One region of the Mesorhizobium sp. B2-8-3 genome, then DNA from elsewhere that is predicted to be linked to it. Evidence: riboswitches for the same ligand, from Rfam matches in the RefSeq annotation. Region 1 holds a riboswitch; each other region holds the start of a gene.
What was found. Region 1 has a riboswitch for cobalamin ahead of FJ418_RS24935 (DUF1636 family protein). Riboswitches for the same ligand answer to the same signal wherever they lie in the genome.
Positions count from the first base shown of each region.

Region 2: linked by a shared signal. The riboswitch ahead of bluB (5,6-dimethylbenzimidazole synthase) and the one ahead of FJ418_RS24935 (DUF1636 family protein) in region 1 are both predicted to bind cobalamin.
Region 3: linked by a shared signal. The riboswitch ahead of FJ418_RS16860 (DUF1636 family protein) and the one ahead of FJ418_RS24935 (DUF1636 family protein) in region 1 are both predicted to bind cobalamin.

Region 1 is NZ_VFTW01000022.1:33,437-41,099, reverse strand. Features, by position in the region: gene FJ418_RS24945 (cobaltochelatase subunit CobN) at 1-1,607, opposite strand, end outside; gene cobW (cobalamin biosynthesis protein CobW) at 1,626-2,663, opposite strand; gene FJ418_RS24935 (DUF1636 family protein) at 2,666-3,091, opposite strand; cobalamin riboswitch at 3,131-3,334, opposite strand; gene FJ418_RS24930 (winged helix-turn-helix domain-containing protein) at 3,365-4,564, opposite strand; gene FJ418_RS24925 (NADH-quinone oxidoreductase subunit A) at 4,896-5,261, shown strand; gene FJ418_RS24920 (NADH-quinone oxidoreductase subunit B) at 5,252-5,833, shown strand; gene FJ418_RS24915 (NADH-quinone oxidoreductase subunit C) at 5,838-6,440, shown strand; gene FJ418_RS24910 (four helix bundle protein) at 6,475-6,852, shown strand; gene FJ418_RS24905 (NADH-quinone oxidoreductase subunit D) at 6,919-7,663, shown strand, end outside.
Region 2 is NZ_VFTW01000021.1:28,534-36,196, forward strand. Features, by position in the region: gene FJ418_RS24355 (GFA family protein) at 1-26, shown strand, start outside; gene FJ418_RS24360 (hypothetical protein) at 23-313, opposite strand; gene dxs (1-deoxy-D-xylulose-5-phosphate synthase) at 463-2,370, opposite strand; gene FJ418_RS24370 (pirin family protein) at 2,492-3,412, opposite strand; gene FJ418_RS24375 (DUF2277 domain-containing protein) at 3,422-3,688, opposite strand; gene FJ418_RS24380 (exodeoxyribonuclease VII small subunit) at 3,747-3,998, opposite strand; gene FJ418_RS24385 (histone deacetylase family protein) at 4,002-4,928, opposite strand; cobalamin riboswitch at 5,043-5,220, shown strand; gene bluB (5,6-dimethylbenzimidazole synthase) at 5,263-5,994, shown strand; gene FJ418_RS24395 (hypothetical protein) at 5,995-6,978, opposite strand; gene FJ418_RS24400 (TetR/AcrR family transcriptional regulator) at 7,196-7,663, opposite strand, start outside.
Region 3 is NZ_VFTW01000010.1:59,347-67,009, reverse strand. Features, by position in the region: gene FJ418_RS16870 (ABC transporter substrate-binding protein) at 65-1,012, opposite strand; gene FJ418_RS16865 (ABC transporter ATP-binding protein) at 1,045-1,833, opposite strand; gene FJ418_RS16860 (DUF1636 family protein) at 1,830-2,213, opposite strand; cobalamin riboswitch at 2,409-2,616, opposite strand; gene FJ418_RS16855 (efflux RND transporter periplasmic adaptor subunit) at 2,951-4,108, shown strand; gene FJ418_RS16850 (FAD-dependent monooxygenase) at 4,105-5,679, shown strand; gene FJ418_RS16845 (efflux RND transporter permease subunit) at 5,796-7,663, shown strand, end outside.

The DNA of each region.
Region 1 (7,663 bases):
ATGCCCCATGCCACCTCAACTGAAGCTCGCGCTTCCCTCGGCAGTTCGGCCGCAAAGGCGAAGTAATCCGCTACGGAGAGGCCAAGCCCACCAACCTCCAGCGCATCGAGCAACTCCCGCGGCGATTGCGGAATCGCTTCAACCACGTAGCCCTGTTCCTTCAGGTCATGCAGCATGGCGAGCACGCTTGACGGCACATCAAGCCCAACGGCATAGCCGGTCCGCCCGGGCGCGCTGGGATAATCGGGGATCAGGATGGCAAGCTTGCGTTCGGCCCGCTCGGTCCGCTGCAGGCGGATAAAGGCAGCGATCCGCCTGGCGACCTGCTCGACGCGATCGGCCTCCGGCCGGTTGGCGAAGGCGCGGAAGGCGAGCGCCGGGTCGGTTTCGACCTCGCCCTTGAACGAGATCGCGCCGGCAAGGATACGGCCGTCGAGCTCGGGCAGCACGACATGCATGGCGAGATCGGCGGGCGCCAGGCCGCGCTGATTCTTTTCCCAGACCTCGCGTCTCGTTGTGGCGACGATGACCTGGAACACCGGCACGCCGGCGCGGTCGAACAGAGTCTCGATGCCGGGCTCCGCGCCGGAGGCGAAGGCGGTGGCGGTGACGATGGCGGCGGGATTCAGCGAGGCGATCGCGTTTTCGACGAAGGCGAGAGACGCCGGATCCTTGAGGCTGGAAACGAAGATCGGCACCGGGGCCATGCCTTGCTGCTTCAACGCTTCCGCCAGAGCGTCGATCGGCGCTACGTCTGCCGCGAGCAGCATCGAGCGGTAGAAGAGGATGGGGACGACTGCGAAATTGTCGACGCCGAGTTCCGTCACACCCCCCTCTGTCCTGCCGGACATCTCCCCCGCAAGGGGGGAGATTGCTCTGTGGTCGACGGTTTCGCCAACTGTAGATGTTTCAGCTAGCTCGATATTTGACGAAGCAGAGATAGAGCCGGCTTGGGTGACGGCTGATCTCCCCCCTTGCGGGGGAGATGTCCGGCAGGACAGAGGGGGGTGCGAAGGAATGCCGACCCTTGAAACGTTCGACTTCTCGACGACACCAACTCCCGGCTCATAATACCCCGCCTTCGGCACACTGACCGCATCAACCACGGCCGCCTCAGCCCCCGCAAGCTTTGCCAGCCTTTGCACCAGCGCCGCCATATTGGCCGGCCCGCCTTCGCGGAAATAGCCGAGCAGCGCGTCGAGCTCGGCACGCGGCAGCGTCGAGCCTTCGATCAGCCGCTGGTCCTCGTCATGGCTTTCGCCGGGCAGCAGCGCCAGCTTGATGCCGCGCTCGCGCGCGACCGCGGCGAGCTGGTCGCAGCCATAGCGCCACCACTCATAGCCGCCGAGGATGCGCACCAGGACGACCTTGGCGTGGCGGGCGACGCTGTCGATCCAAAGATCCACCGACATCGGGTGGCGAAGGTCGCGCAGCGCCGCAAGCCGCATCGCGGGCAGCCGCGCGGCATCGGCCTTCCAGGCGGCGGCCAGACCGGCGAGGTCGCTGTCGGTGAAGGACAGGGCCACCACATCCGCAGGCGTCTGCCTGAGGTCGACCGGCTCGGCGAGATCGTCGAGCGAAGCGGATGTCGTGGTGAGGATATGCATCGCTTTTTGGTCTTTGCCTCAGCCGGCGAGGATACGCTCGATCGCCGGGCGGTTCAGCCCCTTGAGGCCGATGACGACGAGCCGCGAACGGCGGTCGTCCTCGGCCGTCCAGGCGCGGTCGTAATAATGATTGACGCGCGGGCCGACAGCCTGGAGCAGGAGCCGCATCGGCTTGCCGCCGACCTCGACGAAGCCTTTGACGCGCAGCACGTTTTCCTGCTCGGCGGCAAGGGCGACGCGCTCGGCCAGCTCATCGGGGTTGGCGACCGAAGGGATGTCGATGACGAAGGAATCGAAATCGTCGTGCTCATGGTCGAGCTCGTCGTCGTGATGGGTCTTGCGGTTCTCGATGTCGTCCTCGACGGCGAGGCCGAGACCGAGCAGCACCGACGGGTCGACCTTGCCTTGCGCGGTCGGAACGATCTTCACGGCGCGCGCGACGTGCTTGCCGATGACGGCGTTGGCGCGCTGCGATCCGGCCGCATCCATCAGGTCGCTCTTCGACAGGATGATCAGGTCGGCGCAGGCAATCTGGTCCTCGAATACCTCTTCGACCGGATCGTCATGGTCGAGCGTCACGTCCGCGGCGCGCTGGGCCTGCAGGGCATCCATGTCGGAAGCGACGCGGCCGTCGGCCAGCGCCGGACCATCAACCACGGCGACGACCCCGTCGACCGTGACGCGGCTCTTGACCGTCGGCCACTGGAAGGCCTGGACCAGCGGCTTCGGCAGAGCGAGGCCGGAGGTTTCGATCAGGATGTGGTCAACCTTGGGATTGAGCGACAGGATCTGGTCGAGCGCCGGCACGAAATCGTCGGCCACGGTGCAGCAGATGCAGCCATTGGCGAGCTCGACGATGTTTTCCTCCGGGCATGTGTCGACGCCGCAGCCTTTCAGGATATCGCCGTCGATGCCGACATCACCGAACTCGTTGACGATGATCGCCAGCCGCTTGCCCTTGGCGTTCTCGAGCAGGTTGCGAATCAGCGTCGTCTTGCCGGCGCCGAGGAAGCCGGTGACGACGGTACAGGGAACACGGGAAACGGAAGCGTTCATGGTCAGTCCTTCAGCATGTCGAGGGGAGGGATGCGGGCAACCAGGCCGCGCTTGAGAGAATCGGGCCGGCCGCGCCAGGGGATCAGGCCGTCGGTCGAGATGGCGAAGAGCTTTGCGCCGGCGATGAGGTCGGCGCCGCTGGTCGCGGTCAGATCGCCGAAGACATAGCTCCAGCAGCCGTCGCGCAGCAGCGCGGCGCTCAGCCGGCGCTTGCAATTGCCGAGGCATTCGACGGTGCGGATGCGGACGTTTTCACCGGAGGCGGCACGGCGCGTGTCTTCAGCCAGCAGCGCGCCGGCACGCGGATGGGCGTCCGAGCCGGTTTCGTCGCGGCAGGAGGAGCAGACGATGACGGTCACGCCGGCCAGCGCGTCGGGCTCGGACGAAATATCCGCACTATTTGCCGGGAAACTGCCGTTGCGATCCAAAACCAGGCTCCTTGCCCGGAAAACCCGCCGGGCATTCGGATACTTAAAGTCTCAGACGGCAGGTCTCCTGGCTCGCGAGTCGTCGCCTTGAAGGCCGCCTTCCCGGGAACATCCCAGTGGTTTTCGGCCGGGGCTCGTCGCTTACAGTTGCGGGGACAGCCGCGGATTTGGGCGTTGGCCCGCACCGCATTCCCTCTTGGCTCCTCCCTTTGCCGGGAGAAGACCGTCTGGGTCAGGATTTAGGCTTACGGCCGGGTGCCTGTCAACGCACGGCTACGACACCGCGATGTCGGCCAGCGCCGGCCCGAGGTCGCCGGCCGGCGTCACTTCGATCGCCTCCAGGCCGAGCCATGCCTGCATCTGCTTCAATTCGTCGAAGAGTTGGGCCGCCGTTTCGGCGGGAGCACCGGTTTCGGCATAGGCAGCATGGACGCGCAGCACGCTCGCCGGCCGATCGGCTCGCAGATCGACACGGGCGACGATGCGGTCGCCAAGCAGGAAGGGCAGCACGTAGTAGCCGTATTGGCGCTTTTCGGCCGGCGTGTAGAGCTCGATGCGGTAGCGGAAGCCGAAGAGTTTTTCCGTCCGGGTGCGCTCGAAGACGACGGGATCGAAGGGGGCGAGCAGGGCGCGGGCCTCTATTCGGCGTGGAAAGCGGGCGTCCTTGTGGAGATAGGCGGTCTTGTCCCAGCTCTCGACCTTCACAGGCAGCAGTTCGCCCGCTTCGACCAGTTCCTCGATGCGGTCTTTCGTATCGCCCGGCGCGAGACGAAAATAGTCGCGAAGGTCGCCATAGGTGGCGATGCCATGGGCGCGGGCCGAGATGCGCAGCAATTCGCGATGCGCGTCCTCGACCGAGGGCACCGGCAGGTCGAGCACGGCCTGCGGCAAAACGCGCTCGGGCAGGTCGTAATAGCGTTCGAAGCCGCGCCGGTAGGCAGTGGTGATGCGTCCGGCCCAGAACAGCCATTCGAAAGCGTGCTTGGCCTCGCTCCAGCCCCACCAGCCGCCATTGCCCTTGTGGCCTTCGATGTCGGACGCGGCGATCGGGCCGCGTTCGGCGACCTGCGCATAGATCTCGTCGATCATCGCCTTGCGCTCCCGGCCCCATTTCGCCAGGCCGAGATACATCTCGTCGCCCTGCTCGGCGCGCAGCATGCGCCAGCGCATCAAAGGGTAGGTTTCGACAGGCAGGAACGACGCCTCATGCGCCCAATACTCAAAGACCGCGCGCTTGCGGGTGACCGCGGCGTTGTCGAGCAGCGCAAGCGGGTAGGGGCCGAGGCGAGAATAGAGCGGCATATAATGAGCGCGCACCACAGCGCTGACGGAATCGATCTGCAACAGGCCGGTTCGTGAAAGCACGCGCGCAAGGTGGCGGCGATCCGGAACGCCGCCGGGCCTAGGGTCGTTGAACCCCTGTGCTCCGAGCGCAATGCGCCTCGCCATGGCCAGCGAAATCTTGTCCTTCATCGAGGCGCCTTGCCCTGATCATTTGCCGGATTTTTAGCCGGTGATTCCGGCCATGCTAGCAGGCAAATGGCGGGAGATATGTCAGGAGAGAAAAGTGGAGTAAAAATCGAAGGAAATCAAACAGGAGCGGATCGGACCAGTTTCTTCCGATAAGGCGTCCAGGCCGCGAATTGAACAAGGTTTGACTTGCGTCACCGAAACCGCTGCGCTAACCCTCGCCGCGTTGCAGCATGGGCCTCTTAAAACGGTTCAGCGGTTAAACTGTCACGCTTCCGCATTAGAGTTCGTTGCTGTAATCAAAGTGAACTGCCCGCCTAAGGAAAGCCGCCGCATGAGCGCACTCCTGAGTTCATATCTGCCGATCGTCCTGTTCATCGCCGTGGCGCTGGTCGTCGGCCTTGCGCTGCTCATAGCGCCGTTCCTGGTGGCCTACCGCAATCCCGACCCGGAGAAGCTTTCCGCCTATGAATGCGGCTTCAACTCGTTTGACGACGCCCGTATGAAATTCGACATCCGCTTCTACCTGGTGTCGATTCTGTTCATCATCTTCGATCTCGAGGTCGCCTTCCTGTTCCCGTGGGCGGTCTCCTTCTCCAAGGTCGGCATGCTCGGCTTCTGGTCGATGATGGTGTTCCTGGCGGTGCTGACCATCGGCTTTGCCTATGAATGGAAAAAAGGAGCGCTGGAATGGGATTGAACGACAGTTCAGGCACCCTCGTCGCGCCGAAGCCCAAGGGCATCATCGACCCCAACACCGGCAGGCCGGTGGGGGAGGACGATCCCTTCTTCCTCGAAATCAACAATGAACTGGCCGACAAGGGTTTCCTTGTCACCTCGACCGAAGCGCTGATCACCTGGGCGCGCAGCGGCTCGCTGATGTTCATGACCTTCGGCCTCGCCTGCTGCGCGGTCGAGATGATACACACCTCGATGCCGCGCTATGACTCGGAGCGCTTCGGCGTCGCGCCGCGCGCGTCGCCGCGCCAGTCCGACATCATGATCGTCGCCGGCACGCTGACCAACAAGATGGCCCCGGCGCTGCGCAAGGTCTACGACCAGATGCCGGAGCCGCGCTACGTCATCTCGATGGGCTCCTGCGCCAATGGCGGCGGCTATTATCACTATTCCTATTCGGTGGTGCGCGGCTGCGACCGCGTCGTGCCGGTCGACATCTATGTGCCCGGCTGCCCGCCGAGCGCGGAAGCGCTGCTCTACGGCATTCTCCTTCTGCAGAAGAAGATCCGCCGCACCGGCACGATCGAACGGTGAGCCGATGACCCAGGCGTTGAACGAACTCTCCACCTATCTCGGCGAGAAGCTCTCCGGCCGCATCGGCGAAGCCGTGCTTGCCTATGGCGAACTGACCGTTTCGGTTGAACCGGGCAATCTGATCGAGGTCGCGACCTTCCTGCGCGACGATCCACGCTGCCAGTTCATCTCGATCATCGACGTCTGCGGAGCGGACTACCCGTCGCGCGCCAGGCGCTTCGACGTCGTCTATCACCTATTGTCGCCGAAGCAGAATGTGCGCATCCGGCTCAAGGTCCAGGCCGACGAGGAGACGCTGGTGCCGTCGCTGACCGGCGTCTATCCCGGTGCCGACTGGTTCGAGCGCGAGACTTACGACCTTTACGGCGTGCTGTTTTCGGGCCATCCAGACCTGCGCCGCATTCTCACCGACTATGGTTTCGAGGGCCATCCGCTGCGCAAGGATTTCCCGCTGACCGGCTTCGTCGAGGTTCGTTACGACGACGAGGCCAAGCGGGTCATCTACGAGCCGGTCGAGCTCAAGCAGGAATTCCGCAATTTTGATTTTCTTTCTCCTTGGGAAGGGACGGACTACGTCCTGCCCGGAGATGAGAAGGCGAAACAGTGAGTAGGGAAGTAGTGAGTAGTCAGTAGGGAAGGAATTGGGAAAAAAGATCGAATCTTATCGCGACTTGGTGGTGTGGCAATCGGCGATGGTCCTTGCCGAGGATTGTTACCGCGTCACCAAAGGTTTTCCGACAGACGAGATCTATGGAATGACCTCCCAGATGCGCCGCTCGGCGGTATCTATCGCCGCGAATATCGCTGAAGGGTACGGTCGTGAGAATAGAGGTTCTTTCGTTCAATTTCTGCGCATGGCACAGGGTTCGTTGAAGGAACTGGAAACGCACATATTGCTGGCGTGCCGGATCGGTATGCTGGCAAGAGATAACGAGACTGAACTGCTACTGCGGTGCGAAGAGATTGGAAAAATGACGCGATCTCTGATCAGAACCGTGCAGGCCAAGCAGGCGGAATGAAGCAGGCATTGAGATTGATGATCACTACTCACTACTCACTACTGACTCTTCGCCAGAGGCGCCACAATGGCTGAAACCTCCGTCCGCAACTTCAACATCAACTTCGGTCCGCAGCACCCTGCGGCGCATGGCGTTTTGCGGCTGGTGCTGGAACTGGACGGCGAGGTGGTCGACCGCGTCGATCCGCATATCGGGCTGCTTCACCGCGGCACCGAAAAGCTGATCGAGGCCAAGACCTATCTGCAGGCCGTGCCTTATCTGGACCGGCTCGACTATTGCGCGCCGATGAACCAGGAGCATGCCTTCGCTTTGGCCGCCGAGCGGCTGCTCGGCATCGAGGTGCCGAAGCGCGGTCAGTTGATCCGCGTGCTCTATTCCGAGATGGGCCGTATCATGTCGCACATCCTCAATGTGACGACACAGGCGATGGACGTCGGCGCGCTGACCCCGCCGCTGTGGGGCTTCGTCGAGCGCGAAAAGCTGATGGTGTTCTACGAGCGCGCCTCCGGCTCGCGCATGCATGCGGCCTATTTCCGGCCGGGCGGCGTGCACCAGGACCTGCCGCAGAAGCTGGTTGAGGATATCGGCAAGTGGATCGATCCGTTCCTGAAGTCGATCGACGATCTCGATGCGCTTTTGACCGGCAACCGCATCTTCAAGCAGCGCAATGTCGATATCGGCATCGTGTCGCTGGCCGACGCCTGGGCCTGGGGCTTTTCGGGCGTGATGGTGCGCGGCTCAGGCGCCGCCTGGGACCTGCGCAAGTCGCAGCCCTATGAATGCTATTCCGAGATGGATTTCGACATCCCGA
Region 2 (7,663 bases), on a different contig from region 1:
GCTGCGTGCGCGATATGTGGTTCTAAAATACGGTTCGCGAAACCCGGCGCTCGACGGCCGGCGTCAGGCCATCATTGCCGGAAGCTTCCTTGCGCGGCGGCTCGACCGGCGCCGGCACAGCCGGCGTCGTCGCTTCCGGCACCATGACGAGTTGAGGAACCTGCCTGTAGGAGAAGGCGCCGCGGATGTTGCCCATCTTGCCGGCGACGATATCCAGCACCGCCTTTTCAAGGTTGCGGTCGTAACGCGTTTCGGCTGTCACCGGCGCGGCCATGGCAGCCAAAAGGGCCACGCCGCACAGAAGCGTTTTCATTTCTGTTGTCTCCCTGCCTGGCTCGAGCTTTTAGCAGGGCGCCGTTGAAAATCGGCCAAGAGACAGGGTAAGCGAACCGCCAAATGGGAGCGTTAACAGATAGTTACATCCGGAAGCCGGCAAAACGATTCAGGTCTTGAAGTCCTGATTCAGGCACGCTGCGCCTGAACGCCACGGCCGAGCGTCGCGAAGACCGTGCGCACGATACCCACCGAATCCAGGCCGGCATCGGCATACATCTTTTCGGGTTTCGCATGGTCGGCGAACATGTCCGGCAAGACCAGCGGGCGCACCTTGAGGCCGCTTTCCAGCAGGCCTTCATGGGCGAGGAAATGCAGCACCTGGCTGGCGAAACCGCCAATCGCGCCCTCCTCCACGGTCACCAGCACTTCGTGCGAGCGGGCGAGGCGCCGGATGAGATCTTCGTCCAGCGGCTTGGCGAAGCGGGCGTCGGCAACCGTAGTGGAGAGACCAGCCGCGCCGAGTTCCTCGGCGGCCAGAAGACAATCCTGCAGCCGTGTGCCGAAGGAAAGCAGGGCGACCTTGGTCCCTTCCTTGAGAATACGACCCTTGCCGATTTCGAGCAGCGAGCCGCGCTCCGGCATGTCGACGCCGACGCCGTTGCCGCGCGGATAGCGGAAGGCGATCGGGCCGTCATCATAGGACGCAGCGGTACGCACCATATGGCGCAGTTCCGCCTCGTCCGCGGCGGCCATGACGACGAAGCCCGGCAGCGTAGCGAGGAAGGTGGTGTCGAAAGCGCCGCAATGGGTGGCGCCGTCGGCGCCGACGAAACCGGCGCGGTCGATGGGAAAGCGCACCGGCAATTTCTGGATCGCAACGTCGTGGACGACCTGGTCGTAGGCGCGCTGCAGGAAGGTGGAATAGATGGCGGCGAAGGGCTTGTAGCCTTCGGTGGCCAGCCCGGCGGCGAAGGTCACCGCATGCTGCTCGGCGATGCCGACATCGAAAGTCCGCTTCGGGAACACCTCGCCGAACAGGTCGAGGCCGGTGCCGCCCGGCATGGCGGCGGTGATGGCGACGATACGGTCGTCCTCACGTGCTTCCTGGATCAGGCTTTCGGCGAACACCTTGGTGTAGGCGGGGGCGTTGGCCGGCGCCTTGGCCTGCGCGCCGGTGATGACGTCGAACTTGTTGACGCCGTGATATTTGTCGGCCGCGGCCTCCGCCGGCGCGTAGCCCTTGCCCTTCTGGGTCACGACATGGACCAGAACCGGGCCTTTGCCGTTGTCGCGCACGTTCTTCAGCACCGGGATCAGATGTTCGAGATTGTGCCCGTCGATGGGGCCGATGTGATAGAAGCCGAGTTCTTCGAACAGGGTGCCGCCGGTGACGTAGCCGCGCGCATGCTCGACCGCCCGGGTGATGGCGCGGTCGGCGCGCTTGCCGAGATAGGATGTCAGCTTCTTGCCGAAATCGCGCAGGCCGAGATAGGCCTTGCCGGAGGCGAGCCTGGCCAGATAGGCGCTCATGGCGCCGGTCGGCGGCGCGATCGACATGTCGTTGTCGTTGAGGATGACGATCAGCCGGGCATCGAGCGCGCCGGCATTGTTCAGGGCCTCGAAGGCCATGCCGGCCGACATCGAGCCGTCGCCGATGACGGAAATCACATTGTTGCGGCCGTCCGACAGGTCGCGCGCCATGGCCATGCCGAGGCCGGCCGAGATCGAGGTCGACGAATGCGCCGCGCCGAACGGGTCGTATTCGCTCTCGGCGCGCCGGGTGAAACCGGAGAGGCCGCCCTCCTGGCGCAGCGTACGGATGCGGTCGCGGCGGCCGGTCAGGATCTTGTGCGGATAGGCCTGATGGCCGACGTCCCAGATCAGCCGGTCTGCCGGGGTGTTGAAGACATAATGCAGGGCAACCGTCAGTTCGACGACGCCGAGCCCGGCGCCGAGGTGGCCGCCCGTCTGCGAGACGGCGTCGATAAGCTCGGCGCGCAGTTCCGCGGCAAATTGCGGCAGCGCGCCCTCATCGAGCGTCCGCAAATCCGCCGGAATGCGGACCTTGTCGAGCAGCGGCGTGTCTGGCTTCACTCGGGCGCGTCCTGCCTTATCGATCGAACACGGCGCTATCAACAGATTGCGCCATAATCATGCGCGGAATAGGCCGCCGGCGGACGAATGTAAATGCGCGCCAGTGACGCGCAAGCGGACCCTAATTCTCCGGCAGCGGGATGAACTCTTCTTCATCGCCGGGAACGATATCGAAGCGGCCTGTCTTCCATTCCTGCTTGGCCTGCTCGATGCGTTCCTTCGAGGACGACACGAAATTCCACCAGATATAGCGCTTGGAGCCCAGCGAAGCGCCGCCGAACAGCATGAAATGCGCGCCGCGCTCGGAGGAAACGACGATCTCCTCGCCCGGCTTGAACACCAGGAGCCGCTCGGCCGGGAAAATATCGCCGGCGATCGACACGTCGCCCTCCAGCGTGTAGATGGCGCGCTCCTCGGCATCGGCCGGGATCTTCACGCTCGCGCCCGCCGCCAGCCTGAGATCGGCGTAAAGCGTGTCCGAAGCGGTCGCCACGGGCGAGCGCAGGCCTGAGAATTCGCCGATGACGACGCGGCCGCTGACGCCCTCGGCATCGATCTGCGGCAAGCGGGCCACCGACGTGTTCGCGAACACCGGGGCAATTTCCTCCTTGCCGTCGGGCAGCGCCAGCCAGGTCTGCAGGCCGGAGACCGACATCGGTGCGCCGCGCAACTCCTCCGGCGTGCGCTCGGAATGGACGATACCGCGCCCGGCGGTCATCAAATTCACGTCGCCCGGCGCGATCACCATTTCAGTGCCGAGCGAGTCGCGATGCCTGATCTTGCCGTCGAACAGGTAGGTGACGGTGGAAAGCCCGATATGCGGATGCGGGCGCACGTCGAGCGCATGGCCGGCGCGCAGGATCGCTGGCCCCATGCGGTCGAAGAAGATGAACGGCCCGACCAGACGGCGTTTTGCCGTCGGCAAGGCGCGGCGCACCTCGAAGCCGCCAATGTCCTTGGCGTTGGGGACGACCATCAGTTCGATCTGGTCGCAGGCGAAGGCATCGCCCGGTTCAGGATCGTTTCCCGGAAAGAAGCTCATGTCGGATCCTCAGGCGAAACGCAGCGCCGACCTGGCCTTCGCCTTGGCAGCTTCTTCCTCGCGATTGCGCGGTTCCTGGTTGGTTTCGAGCGAATCGATCAATTCGCGCGCGACAGCTGTGATCGCCTCGACCGCATGGTGGAAGGCATGCTCGTTGCGCTTGGAGGGCTTGGTCGAGCCGCTCAGTTTGCGCACGAATTGCAGCGCTGCGTCATGCACTTCGTCATTGGTCGCCGGCGGCTCGAAATTGGCCAGGGTCTTGATGTTGCGGCACATAGCTTGAACTCCTTACCTGCTTTGTCTGCCTCACCGTCGTCCAAATTACTCTGCGTCGTTACTCTGCGTCGAGCGGCTCCGTTCCTACCGGCTTGCCGTCGCGCGACAGCCTGATCTTCTCGACCTTGTCCTCGGCCGCTTTCAGCAGCCGGTCGCAATGCGCCTTCAGCGCTTCGCCGCGCTCGTAGATCTTGATCGACTGGTCGAGCGGGACGTCGCCGCGCTCAAGATCATCGACGATCTTCTCCAGCGCGTCGAGCGCCTGTTCGAAGCTCATCGCCTTGACGTCCTCATTGCCTTCCAATGCCATAGCCTATCCCTTCATCAGCCGCCCGACATGGGCGGCGACTGAAAATGCCAGTCCCTGCAGATCGTAGCCGCCTTCCAGCAGGCTGACGAGCCTGTTGGAGCTGTGGCGGCCGGCGCGCTCCATCAATTGCCCGGTCGCCCAGTCGAAATCATCCTCGGTCAGGTTGATCTCCGCGAGCGGATCGCGGTGGTGCGCGTCGAAGCCGGCTGAAATGATGATCAGGTCCGGCGCGAACGCATCGATCGAGGGCAGCACGCGCGACAGGAAGGCATCGCGGAACAGGTCGCTGCCGGTCTGCGGCGCGAGCGGCGCATTGACGATGTTGCCGGCGCCGGTTTCGCTTTTCGCTCCGGTACCGGGATAAAGCGGCATCTGGTGCGTCGAGCAATAGAGAACCGACGGGTCGTCCCAAAAAATGTCCTGTGTGCCGTTGCCGTGGTGGACGTCCCAGTCGACGATGGCGACGCGCTCGGCCTGATGCTTCTTCTGCGCGTAGCGGGCGGCGATCGCGGCCGTGTTGAACAGGCAGAAGCCCATCGCGGTGGTCTTTTCGGCGTGGTGACCCGGCGGACGGGCGGCGACGAAGACGTTGGCGGCACGGCCCTCGAAGACGTCGTCCACCGCCGCGTTGGCGCCGCCGATCGCCGTCACCACGGCCTGCCAGCTTTTCGGGCTGGCGCTGGTATCGGCGTCGATCGAGACGATGCCGTTCTCAGGGATCGCCGCGCGCACGCGCTCGACGAAATCCTCGGGATGCGCATAGAGGATCGTTTTCTCGTCGCCTTCGGGCGCCTTGACGCGGTCGAGCGCCGAAAAAGCCTCGTCGTCGAGCACGCGTTCGATGGCGCGCAGGCGGTCAGGCCGCTCGGGATGGCCGGGCGGCGTGAGGTGTTCCAGAAAGATCGGGTGCGTGTAGAGACGGGTGTCCATGGCGCCTAATCTAGGCACCGGCGGCGCGGATGACCATGTTTGAAAGCCGAATGGCTGGGGAAAATTGCGCCAGCCCATGTCGCTGGCGCCATTGGCGCGGCGCAAGCTTCGCGGTAAGGTTCTTCGCTGCCTGGTGCCCGCGACGCGGGAGAATCGGGAACACGGTTGAACTCCGTGGCGTGCCCAACGCTGTGAGGGGGACCGCGCCGGCAAAGCCACTGTCGATGACGGGAAGGCGCCGGATGCGGGAGGATCCCGAGCCAGAAGACCGGCCCGGCAGACATGGTTTTCCGCTTGGTCAGGCGGGGGACTGCTTGTCGCAAGGGGAAAAGCGATGACGGCAGCAGCGATCGCCGCGAGCGGCGACGACTTTGACCAATTGGCGCGCGACGCGGTCTATCGGGCGATGTTCACCAGGCGTGACGTGCGCAGCCATTTTATCCCCGACGATCTCGACGACAGCGTGTTGGCGCGGCTCATCACCGCCGCGCATCATGCGCCGTCGGTCGGCTACATGCAGCCGTGGAACTTCATCGTCATCCGCGATCCAGGCAGGCGTCAGCAGGTGCGCGACCTGTTCCTCGCCGCGCGCGAGCAGGAGCTGCCGGCGATCGAGGCGGAACGGCAGGCGCTTTACCGCAAGCTGAAGCTCGAGGGCATCTGCGAAAGCGCGCTCAATCTCTGCATCACCTGCGACCGGCAGCGGTCGAAGGACTCGCCGCTCGGGCGTTGGCACAATCCGGAGATGGATCTCTACAGCACCGTCTGCGCGGTGCAGAATTTCTGGCTGGCGGCGCGGGCCGAGGGTGTCGGCGTCGGCTGGGTCAGCATCATCGAGACGGAAGCGCTGAAGCAGCTCTTGTCGATCCCGGAACATGTGACGCCGATCGCCTATCTCTGCGTCGGCCGCGTCTCTGCCTTCGCGCCGAAGCCCGATCTCGAGGCGCATGGCTGGGGCAAGCGCCTGCCGCTGCCGGAGCTGGTGATGAGCGAGACTTTCCGCGGCGCCGGCGAGGCGCCGCTCAAATCGGCAATCGCCAGGCTTGGCGGCCCATCAAAGCCATGATCAGGCGGCTCTCGGGGTATCCCAGCGCGAGCCGCCGCCGAAAGAGCCCAGCGCCTTGTCGCGCAGTTCCCCGAACTTGGACGAGGCCTCGGCCAGCCGGTGGTCCCATTCGGGATTGGGCACCTGGCCCTCGATGGCTTCGAAATAGACCTGCATCAGCGAGGCAATGGCGAAGGGCTCGATGAAGGCCGCCTTGAAGGCCCAGGCAAAGACGATGGCCAGCACGAAAGCCCAGCCGGCAAGCTGGCCCGGCATGACCCAGAGGATCGCGGCCGCGGGCGCCAGCATCAACAGGAAGATGACGAAGGACACGCCCCACATGATCGCCGCCAGCCAGACGGCGTTCTTGACCATGTGCTTGCCGTTCTGGGCGTAGAGGACGACGCCTTGCCTGGCCGTCTCGAAGGGCGAGTTCGAATTGATGCGGATGTTGTAGCCGAGGATGATCTCGTCGACATAGGTCAGCGAGATACGGATGACGGTGTTGATGAAGCCGACCAGGCCGCTCAGGCCCGGGATCGGCAGGAAGGCGGCTATGCCGCCGATCAGGCCGGTGATGGCGCGGATGGCGCCCTTGACCAACTGGTCGACGACGAAAAGGATGTTGGCCTCGGCGAAACGCTGGGTGACCACTTCCTTGGCATAGGCGATCTGGTTCTGGCCGTCAGGGACATCGTGGCCGTCGATCAGATGCACCATGACGGCGATATGGCCCGCCTTCAGCACGTAGAGGATGTATTCGCGGATCCAGTAGACGGCGATCGACACGACGCCGAAGCCGACCACGCCGCCCCACAGAGCGAAGGACATCGGCCCGTCGGGATCGGTCGAGATGTGGCCGACGCCGTAGCCGACGCTGGCCCCCGTCCCAGTCGCCATGATGTAGGCAACCGTGATGCCGAAATAGACGATCATGCGAAAGACGATGAACGGCCATGTCCGCATCATGATGGACACCGACCTGGCGATGCTGAAGTCCCACATGCCCCGACTCTCCACACCCCCGCGCATGATCCCGAAAATCGGAATCGATTTTTGGGAAGGGCCATGCGCTGAATCAAAGTTTTTACAGCGTCCTTTGCGCGTTCAAAGAACGCGCGGCGCTGTAAGAGTTGGCGGTGGAGGATGCGCTCGCCCCATTGATTGTCAATCGCGGCGGGGTTGCGGCGGCCGGAAAGCGGTGCACAACCCGGTGGCTTGGTTACCCAAGCGTGCCGTCAACCCTCTTGCGCAAGCCTTCGAGCAGTTGCTTGAATGCCGCGATCGCCTTCTTCGACGTCGCTTCGGGATCCTTCGAATTGGCGATGCGCTGCGCGGCCTGGCTGCTGGCGCCATTGATCAGCCGTGAGGTGGTCTCGGGATCAAGCTCTGGAACGACCACCCCCTCGTCCTGCAGCTTCGTCAGATGGTCGGTCATCGAGGCGATGCAAGCGCTGGCATTCGGCCACTGCGCCGGGTCGCCGAGCACCGCCGGACCGTCGCGGAACATGATGCGCTGGATTTCCGGCTCCAGCGCCATTTCGATATAGCTGGTGCATTCATCGACGAAATGCTGCCAGCGGGTCGGCGCCTTCGAAGCCACCTCGTTCACCCGCTCGGCCATTTCGCCGTCGATCTCGGCGATCACCGCCTGCAGCAGCCCCTTCTTGTCGCCGAAATGATGGTAGAG
Region 3 (7,663 bases), on a different contig from region 1:
GCGGGCGATTCACAGGCAGGCGATCCGTCAATGAAGCCATCCCCATCCCATCAGAACTCCAGGCCTAAAACGCTTCCGGATGCATGGCCCTGGCGATCTCGCCGATCGCCTCGATATTGGCGGGTCCGGGCGTCAGCTCGGCGTAGCGCAGCGCGACGAAGCGCTCGTTCCTGACAGCGTCGGTCTCCTTCATGGCCGGATGGACTTTAAGGAAATCGAGCAGCTTCCTGTAGCCGCCGCCATCCTGGTAATCGAGCAGGATAAGGAACTGCGGATTGCGCGAGGCGACCGTCTCCCAGTCGGTGTTGCCCCAGCTCGTCTCCATGTCGGCCATGATGTTTTCGCCGCCGGCGGCTGCGATCATGGCGTTGGGAATGGCGAACTTGCCGGCGGTGAAGGGCTTGTCCTCGCCGGAATCGTAGAGGAACACGCGCGTGCCCTTGCGGTCGCCGACCTTGGCGGTGATATCGGCAAGCTCGGCCTTCCAGCCGGCGACCAGCTTTTCGGCCTCCGTCTCCTTGCCGAAGATCTTGCCGAGCTTCTCGACGTCGCCATAGAGCAAGTCCATCGAGGCGACGGGCCGGTTCTTGTCGAGATGGACGCAGCTTTCGGTCAGCACCAGCGTCTTGATGCCGTGCGGGGCGAGCGTGTCGGGCGTGACCTCGCCGCCCGGCTTCATGCCGTAATACCAGCCGGCGAAGAAGAAATCCGGCTGCACGGCGACGAGGTTTTCCAGCGTCGGATATTTTGGCGCCAGCTCCGGGATGGAGCCTTGCTCCGCCTTGAACTCGGGGCCGACCTTGTACCAGCCGGTGATGCCGGTAAGCCCGACGATCGACGGCTGCAGCTTCAGCGCGAAGGCCATCTCGGCCATGTTGAGGTCCTGGATGACGGCGCGTTTTGGCGGTGCATCGAAAGTGAGCGCCTTGCCGCAGCTGTCGACGGTGACCGGGAAGGCGAAGGCGGCCGAGGCGAGAAGCGAGAAGGCAAACGACAAAGCGAGGCGTTTCACGGGATGGTGCTCCTTGTTTGGGTTGGGCAGGTTCAGGATGGCGAGGAAGCGCGCGTGGGCAGCTCGAAGACGGTGAGCTCGCGGTCCTCGGTCGGGTGCCGCAGGCGCAGCACGTCGATGCCGAAAACCTCGCGGATATGCGGCTGCGCCAGCGCCTCGCGCGGCGGTGCCAGCGCGTGCAGCCGGGCGTTGCTCATCACCGCGACGTTGGTGGCGAAGGGCGCCACCAAGGCGAGATCGTGCAGCACGGCGACCACGGTCATGCTGAATTCGGCCACCAGTTCGAGCAGTTCTGCGCGGGCGCGCGGGTCAAGGTGGTTGGTCGGCTCGTCGAGGAACAGGATCTTCGGCTCTTGCGCGATGGCACGGGCGAGCTGCGCGCGCTGGCGCTCGCCGCCGGAGAGCGAGCCGATGCTGCGCGCGAGCAGTGGCAAGAGCCCGGTCCGGCGCAGTGCTTCGACGACGATGTCGCGGTCGTCGTGCCGGCGCCTCAGGCCGGCATGCGGGACGCGGCCAAGCTCGACATAGTCGATGAGCGCCAGCCGTGGATCCGGCTGGTCCGTCTGGCCGACCACGGCGATGCTGAGCGCCCGCTCGGCGGCGGTGATCCTGTCCAGCCGGCGGCCGGCCAGGCGAACCTCGCCGTGGCTCGGCGACAACGCCCCGCACAACATGCGCAGCAGGGTCGTCTTGCCGGCGCCGTTCGGGCCGATGATGGCGAGGCGCTCACCCGCCGCCAGCGACAGGCTGACATCCTCGACCAGCGTCCGGCCGTTTGCCGTGGCGCCCAGATCGCGGGCTTCAAGCAGGGGCACGCTCACCGGACTTGCTCCCTGGCCTTACCCGCGGCGGGGATGCGCGCCAGTATCTTGCCGGCGAGCCTTGCCGGGCGCTGGCCGGAATTGCACCAACCGTCGGGCAGCGAGGCATAGAGCCTGGCAAATTCGACCAGCGCGCCGGCGTCGGTGCCCCTGTCGATGGAACCGAAGAGATAGGTGGCTTTGCCTTGCGCCATGAAGGCCACGGTGAGCGGCCGCGCGCAACCCGCCATGCAGTCGATGGTCTCGATGGCAAAGGAAGGCGCCGGCTGCAAGGAAAGCCTGGAGCGCAGGTCGGCGCACAAACCCTCGCCGGACCTCAGCCCAGTCACGGTATCGCGGCACAAAGAACAGACGATGATGCGATGGCTCGAGCGTTTCACCGTTTCACGGAAACGGCGAACCGCTCTATCTCTTTGTTTTGACACAATTCCAGACGGAAAACCGCTACACACTTTTCCTGAAATTGCTCTCGAGGCGTCCAACATTTCCGTCACTTTCCAAAATGGCGACGGAAGGATGCTGGACGAGCCGGCCGACAAGACCGGTGCTCGCGTCTCCTCCCGGCACACCCCGTCCGGTCAACTCATGTCGATGGCAGGTCTCCTGGCTCGCGGGTCGTTGCGCCATCCGCCTTCCCAGCCTTGCCGGCCAGTGGCGTTTCGGATGGAGCTCGCCGCTCACAGTTGCGGGGGCAGCCACGGGTTCGATCCAGACCGGATCTCACCGTGTTCCCTTTTTCACCCCTCGCCTTGCGGCTCGGGGACCATGACGCAGCCATCGTAGGTTGTCCGCGCGCGAGTCGCAACGGCTTCTGCGCGCGTTCATCACCGCGTGAAGCGACCTGCCTGGAGAAATGCATTCGTGGTTCGATTCTCGTTATGATATGTAATAACGTTACACACCAACGAATGCGTAGCAGTCAATCCCTCCTCGCGCCGTCTCACCCAAACATCGGAAAATTTTCAGAAACCGTTCGGGATTTGCCGGAGCCGAAATCGCAAAAAGATCGGGCTGGCGAAAGACAGGTTGCAACGCCTCGATCCCCTGCCAGCCAACGCAGTTTTCCCGACCGCCGCGTCCTCCCAAGCGCGGCCGCAACCTTGGGCACGGAGACGACATGATTGCCGCACGTTTTCACAACAGTCCTCTTGGGCACAACAAGCCGCTCAGGCGCCGCCTTGTCGCCGGCTCCATCGCCGCGCTCGCTTGCGGTGCCGTGATGGTCTGGCACGGCGCCAGAAGCGAAGCATCGAACGTCGCGCCGGGCACGCCCGAAACCAAGCTGGTCAAGGCAGTTTCGGTCTCGCCGGAACCCGTCGCGGATAACCGCGTCGCCATCGGCGAGATCAAGCCGAGGCTGGAGAGCGATCTCGGTTTTCGCGTTTCCGGCAAGCTCATCCAGCGCACCGCCGAGGTCGGCGCCACGGTGAAGAAGGGCGAGGTGCTCGCCCGGGTCGACGACCAGGATTATCGAAACCGGCTGGCCAGCGCGGAAGCCGATGTGACAGCGGCCGAGGCCGTGCTGGTGGAAGCCAGCGCCGCCGAAGCGCGTATCAGCGCGCTGCTCGCCAAGGGTTTCACGACACGCGCCAACCATGACGCGACGCTAAAGAATCTGCGCTCGGCCGAGGCCAAGCTGAAATCGGCGAACATCGCCTTCGCGATGGCCAAGGACCAGCTCGGTTACACCGAGCTCCGGGCCGAATTCGACGGCATCGTCACCGCCACCGGCGCCGAGGCCGGCCAATCGGTCAATGTTGGGCAGATGGTGGTACGCGTCGCCGATCCGGAGAGCCGCGACGCGGTGTTCTCTATCGCGGAAGCAGCCTTTACCAGCGACCGGCGCGGTCGAAAGATACCCGCCGTCACCGTCTCGCTGCTCAGCAATCCGGCGGTCTCGACCGCCGGCACTGTGCGCGAGATAGCGCCGATGGCCGACGCCGCCACCCGCACCTTCCAGGTGAAGGTTTCGCTTGAGAATGCGCCTGACGAGATGCGCTTCGGCGCAAGTGTCGCCGGCCGCGTCGAGATCGCCGGCGCGCCTGTCGTGCTGCTGCCGGGCAGCGCGCTGTTCGACAAGGAAGGCAAGCCCGCCGTCTGGGTGGTGTCGGCCTCGTCGGCTGTCGAGCTCAAGCCGGTCACCATCGCCCGCTACGAGACCGACCGCGTAGTCGTCAGTGCCGGGCTCACCAAGGGCGACCGGGTCGTCACTGCCGGCGTTAACCGGCTGCGGGAACACGAAAAAGTCCGTATCGTTGAGGGAGAAGGAAAATGACCATGTCAAAGACCAAGGTCCTCATCGCCGGCGCCGGCCCGACCGGGCTGACGCTCGCGCTCTGGTTGACCAAGCTCGGCGTTCCGGTGCGCATCTTCGACAAGGCCGCCGCTCCCGGCGAAACCTCGCGCGCGCTGGCCGTCCAGGCGCGCACGCTGGAATTCCACCGCCAGATCGGCATCGTCGACGACGTGCTTGCCGCGGGCGTGAAGATCGAACAGCTCACCGTGCATACGCCGGCAGGCGTCGCCGCGAGACTCCCGCTCGCCGATTTCGGCCGCGGCATCAGCCCCTATTCCTTCGCCTTCGCGCTGCCGCAGGACATCCACGAGCGCGTGCTGATCACGCATCTGGAGCGCGCCGGCGTCGAGGTGGAGCGCGGCACGGAGCTCATCGCTTTCCAGGACAAGGGCCACGCGGTCATCGCGACGCTGAGCAAGGAAGGCCAGACGGAAACCGTCGTCGCCAACTACCTCGCCGGTTGCGACGGCGCCCACAGCACAGTGCGCCACGGGCTGAATATCGGCTTTCCCGGCGGCGCCTACGAACAGTCCTTCTACGTCGTCGACGTGAAAGGCCGTGGCGACATCACCCGCAACGGCATGGACACGACCATCAGCACCTACGGTTTTGCCATCGTCATGCCGGTCCGGCAGTCGGGTTCGATCCGGCTGATCGGCATCGTGCCGAAGGCGCATGAGGCGGACGAGACGATCAGCTTCGAGGCGATACGCGCCGACGTCGAGCGCGACACCGGCGTAACGGTCGACGAGGTCAACTGGTTCTCGACCTACCGGGTCCATCATCGCGTCGCCGAGAATTTTCGCGTCGGCCGTGTGTTCCTCTGCGGCGACGCTGGCCACATCCACAGCCCGGCCGGCGGACAGGGGATGAACACCGGCATGGGCGATGCGGTGAACCTTGCCTGGAAGCTCGCTGCCGTCGTCCAGGGCCGCGCCGATCCGCGCCTGCTCGACAGCTATGAGCCGGAGCGTATCGCCTTCGCCCACAGACTGATCGAGAGCACGGACCAGGCGTTCCGCATCGCCACCAGCCGCTCGCGGCTCGTCGGCCTGTTCCGGCGCTATCTGATGCCGAAGATCCTGAACATCGCGCTGCACACGTCATACGGCTCGCGCGCCTTCTTCGGCGTCATCTCGCAGGCGGCGATCCAGTACCGCGCCGGCCCGATCAGCTCGGGCACAGCGGGAAAGGTCAGCGGCGGCGACCGCCTGCCCTATGTGCCGATGCCAGGCAGCGACAATCTCGAGCCGCTGCGCTCGCTGGACTGGCAGGTGCATGTCTATGGCGAGGTCAATGCGGAATTCCGGGCCATGCTGGCATCGACCGGCATTCCGGTTCACGGCTTCGCCTGGTCGGAGACGGCCGCGAAAGCCGCCTTGCAGCGCGACGCCGCCTATCTGGTGAGGCCGGACGGGCATGTCGCGCTCGCCTCGCCGGTGCAGGAGGCGGCGAGCTTCCAGCGCTACCTCGCCGGCCTCGCCATCAAACCAAGGACGGCCGAGCGGGCGCCATACCGCGTACCGGGCACCATGCACAGCCTGGCCTGACTTGCCGCGGCGCCCGCCAAATGGCGGGCGCTGACCGGACCCAAACCATCACTTGTTTTCGCCAGCCGGCAGAAGCCGGCGGAACGCGCCTTCGCGCGCTGAGAGGGCTTTGCATCATGACCAGCTTCAATCTTTCCGAATGGGCGCTGCGCCACCGCAGCTTCATCGTCTACCTGATGATCGCCGCCGCACTCGCCGGCCTCTACGCCTATCGCGGTCTCGGCCGCGAGGAGGACCCGCCCTTCACCATCAAGACCATGGTGGTGAAGACGATGTGGCCAGGCGCCAGCACCAGCGACACGGTCGAACAGATCACCGACCGCATCGAGAAGAAGCTCGAGGAACTGCCCGATCTCGACTACGTCAAGAGCTACACCAAGCCGGGCGAATCCATCGTCTTCGTCAACCTGAAGGACACTGTTGCCGGCGACGAGGTGCAACCGCTCTGGTACCAGGTGCGCAAGAAGCTGGACGACATCAAGCCGACGCTGCCGTCGGGGGTGCAGGGCCCGTTCTTCAACGACGAGTTCGGCGACACCTATTCGCTGATCTACGCGCTCACCTCCGACAGCCTCAGCCATCGCAAGCTGAAGGATATGGCGACCAGCCTGCGCGCCGGGCTGCTCACGGTGAAGGACGTCGCCAAGGTCGACCTGATCGGCCAGCAGGACGAGAAGATCTATCTCGAATTCTCGACCCAGAAGGTGGCGGCGCTCGGCCTCGACGTCGGCACGCTGACGCAGGCGTTGCAGGCGCAGAACGCGCTGACGCCGAGCGGCACGGTCGACGCCGGTCCCGAGCGCATCGCCATCCGCGTGTCCGGTTCCTTCACGTCGGAAGAGAGCCTGAAGGCGATCAACTTCTACGCCAGCGGCCATTACTTCCGATTGGGCGACGTCGCCGAGGTCAAGCGCGCCGATTCCGACCCGCCGCAGCCGATGTTCCGCTTCAACGGCAAGCCAGCGGTCGGCATCGCCGTCTCGATGACGGCAGGCGGGGACGCGCTGGCATTGGGCGAAAACGTCAAGGAGAAGATGCATGAGATGGAGGCCGAGCTGCCGCTCGGCGCCGAGCCCGGCATGGTCGCGGACCAGTCGCATGTCGTGGAAGAATCCGTCGGCGAATTCACCAAGAGCCTCGGCGAAGCGATCGCCATCGTGCTTGCCGTGTCACTGCTGGCGCTTGGCTGGCGCCCCGGCGTCGTCGTGGCGGTTGCCATCCCGCTGGTGCTGGCGATCACCTTCGTCACCATGCAGTATTTCGGCATATCGCTGCAGCGTATCTCGCTCGGCGCGCTGATCATCGCGCTCGGCCTGCTGGTCGACGATGCGATGATCGCGGTCGAGATGATGATCGCCCGCATGGAGGAAGGCCACGACAAGATCTCGGCCGCCACCTATGCCTATACCTCGACTGCCTTCCCGATGCTGACCGGCACGGTGGTGACGATCGCCGGCTTCGTGCCGGTCGGCTTCGCCAAGAGCGGCGCCGGCGAATACTGCTTCTCGCTGTTTGCGGTCGTCGCCATCGCACTCGTCGTCTCCTGGGTCGTCGCGGTGCTGTTCACGCCGCTCACCGGCGTCGTCATTCTGCCGGACCGCATCAAGGGACATGGCGGCAGCCACCAGCCGTCGCGCATTGCCCGTGGCTTCCAGGTGCTGCTCGAAACCGCGATGCGGGCGAAGTGGCTGGTGCTGTCGGCGACCGCCGGGCTGTTCGCGCTCTCGGTCGTTGCCATGGGCTTCGTCGGCCAGGAGTTCTTCCCGAAGTCGGACCGGCCGGAGGTCATGCTCGATCTCACACTGCCGCGCACCGCCTCGATCAAGGCGACGGACGCGGTCGTCGAGCGCGTCGAGAAGCTGCTCGCTTCCGATACTGACATCGACCATTGGAGCTTCTATGTCGGCCAGGGCGCGGTGCGCTTCTACCTGCCGCTCGACGCGCAGCTGGCCAACGACTTTTTCGCCCAGGCGGTGGTGGTGAC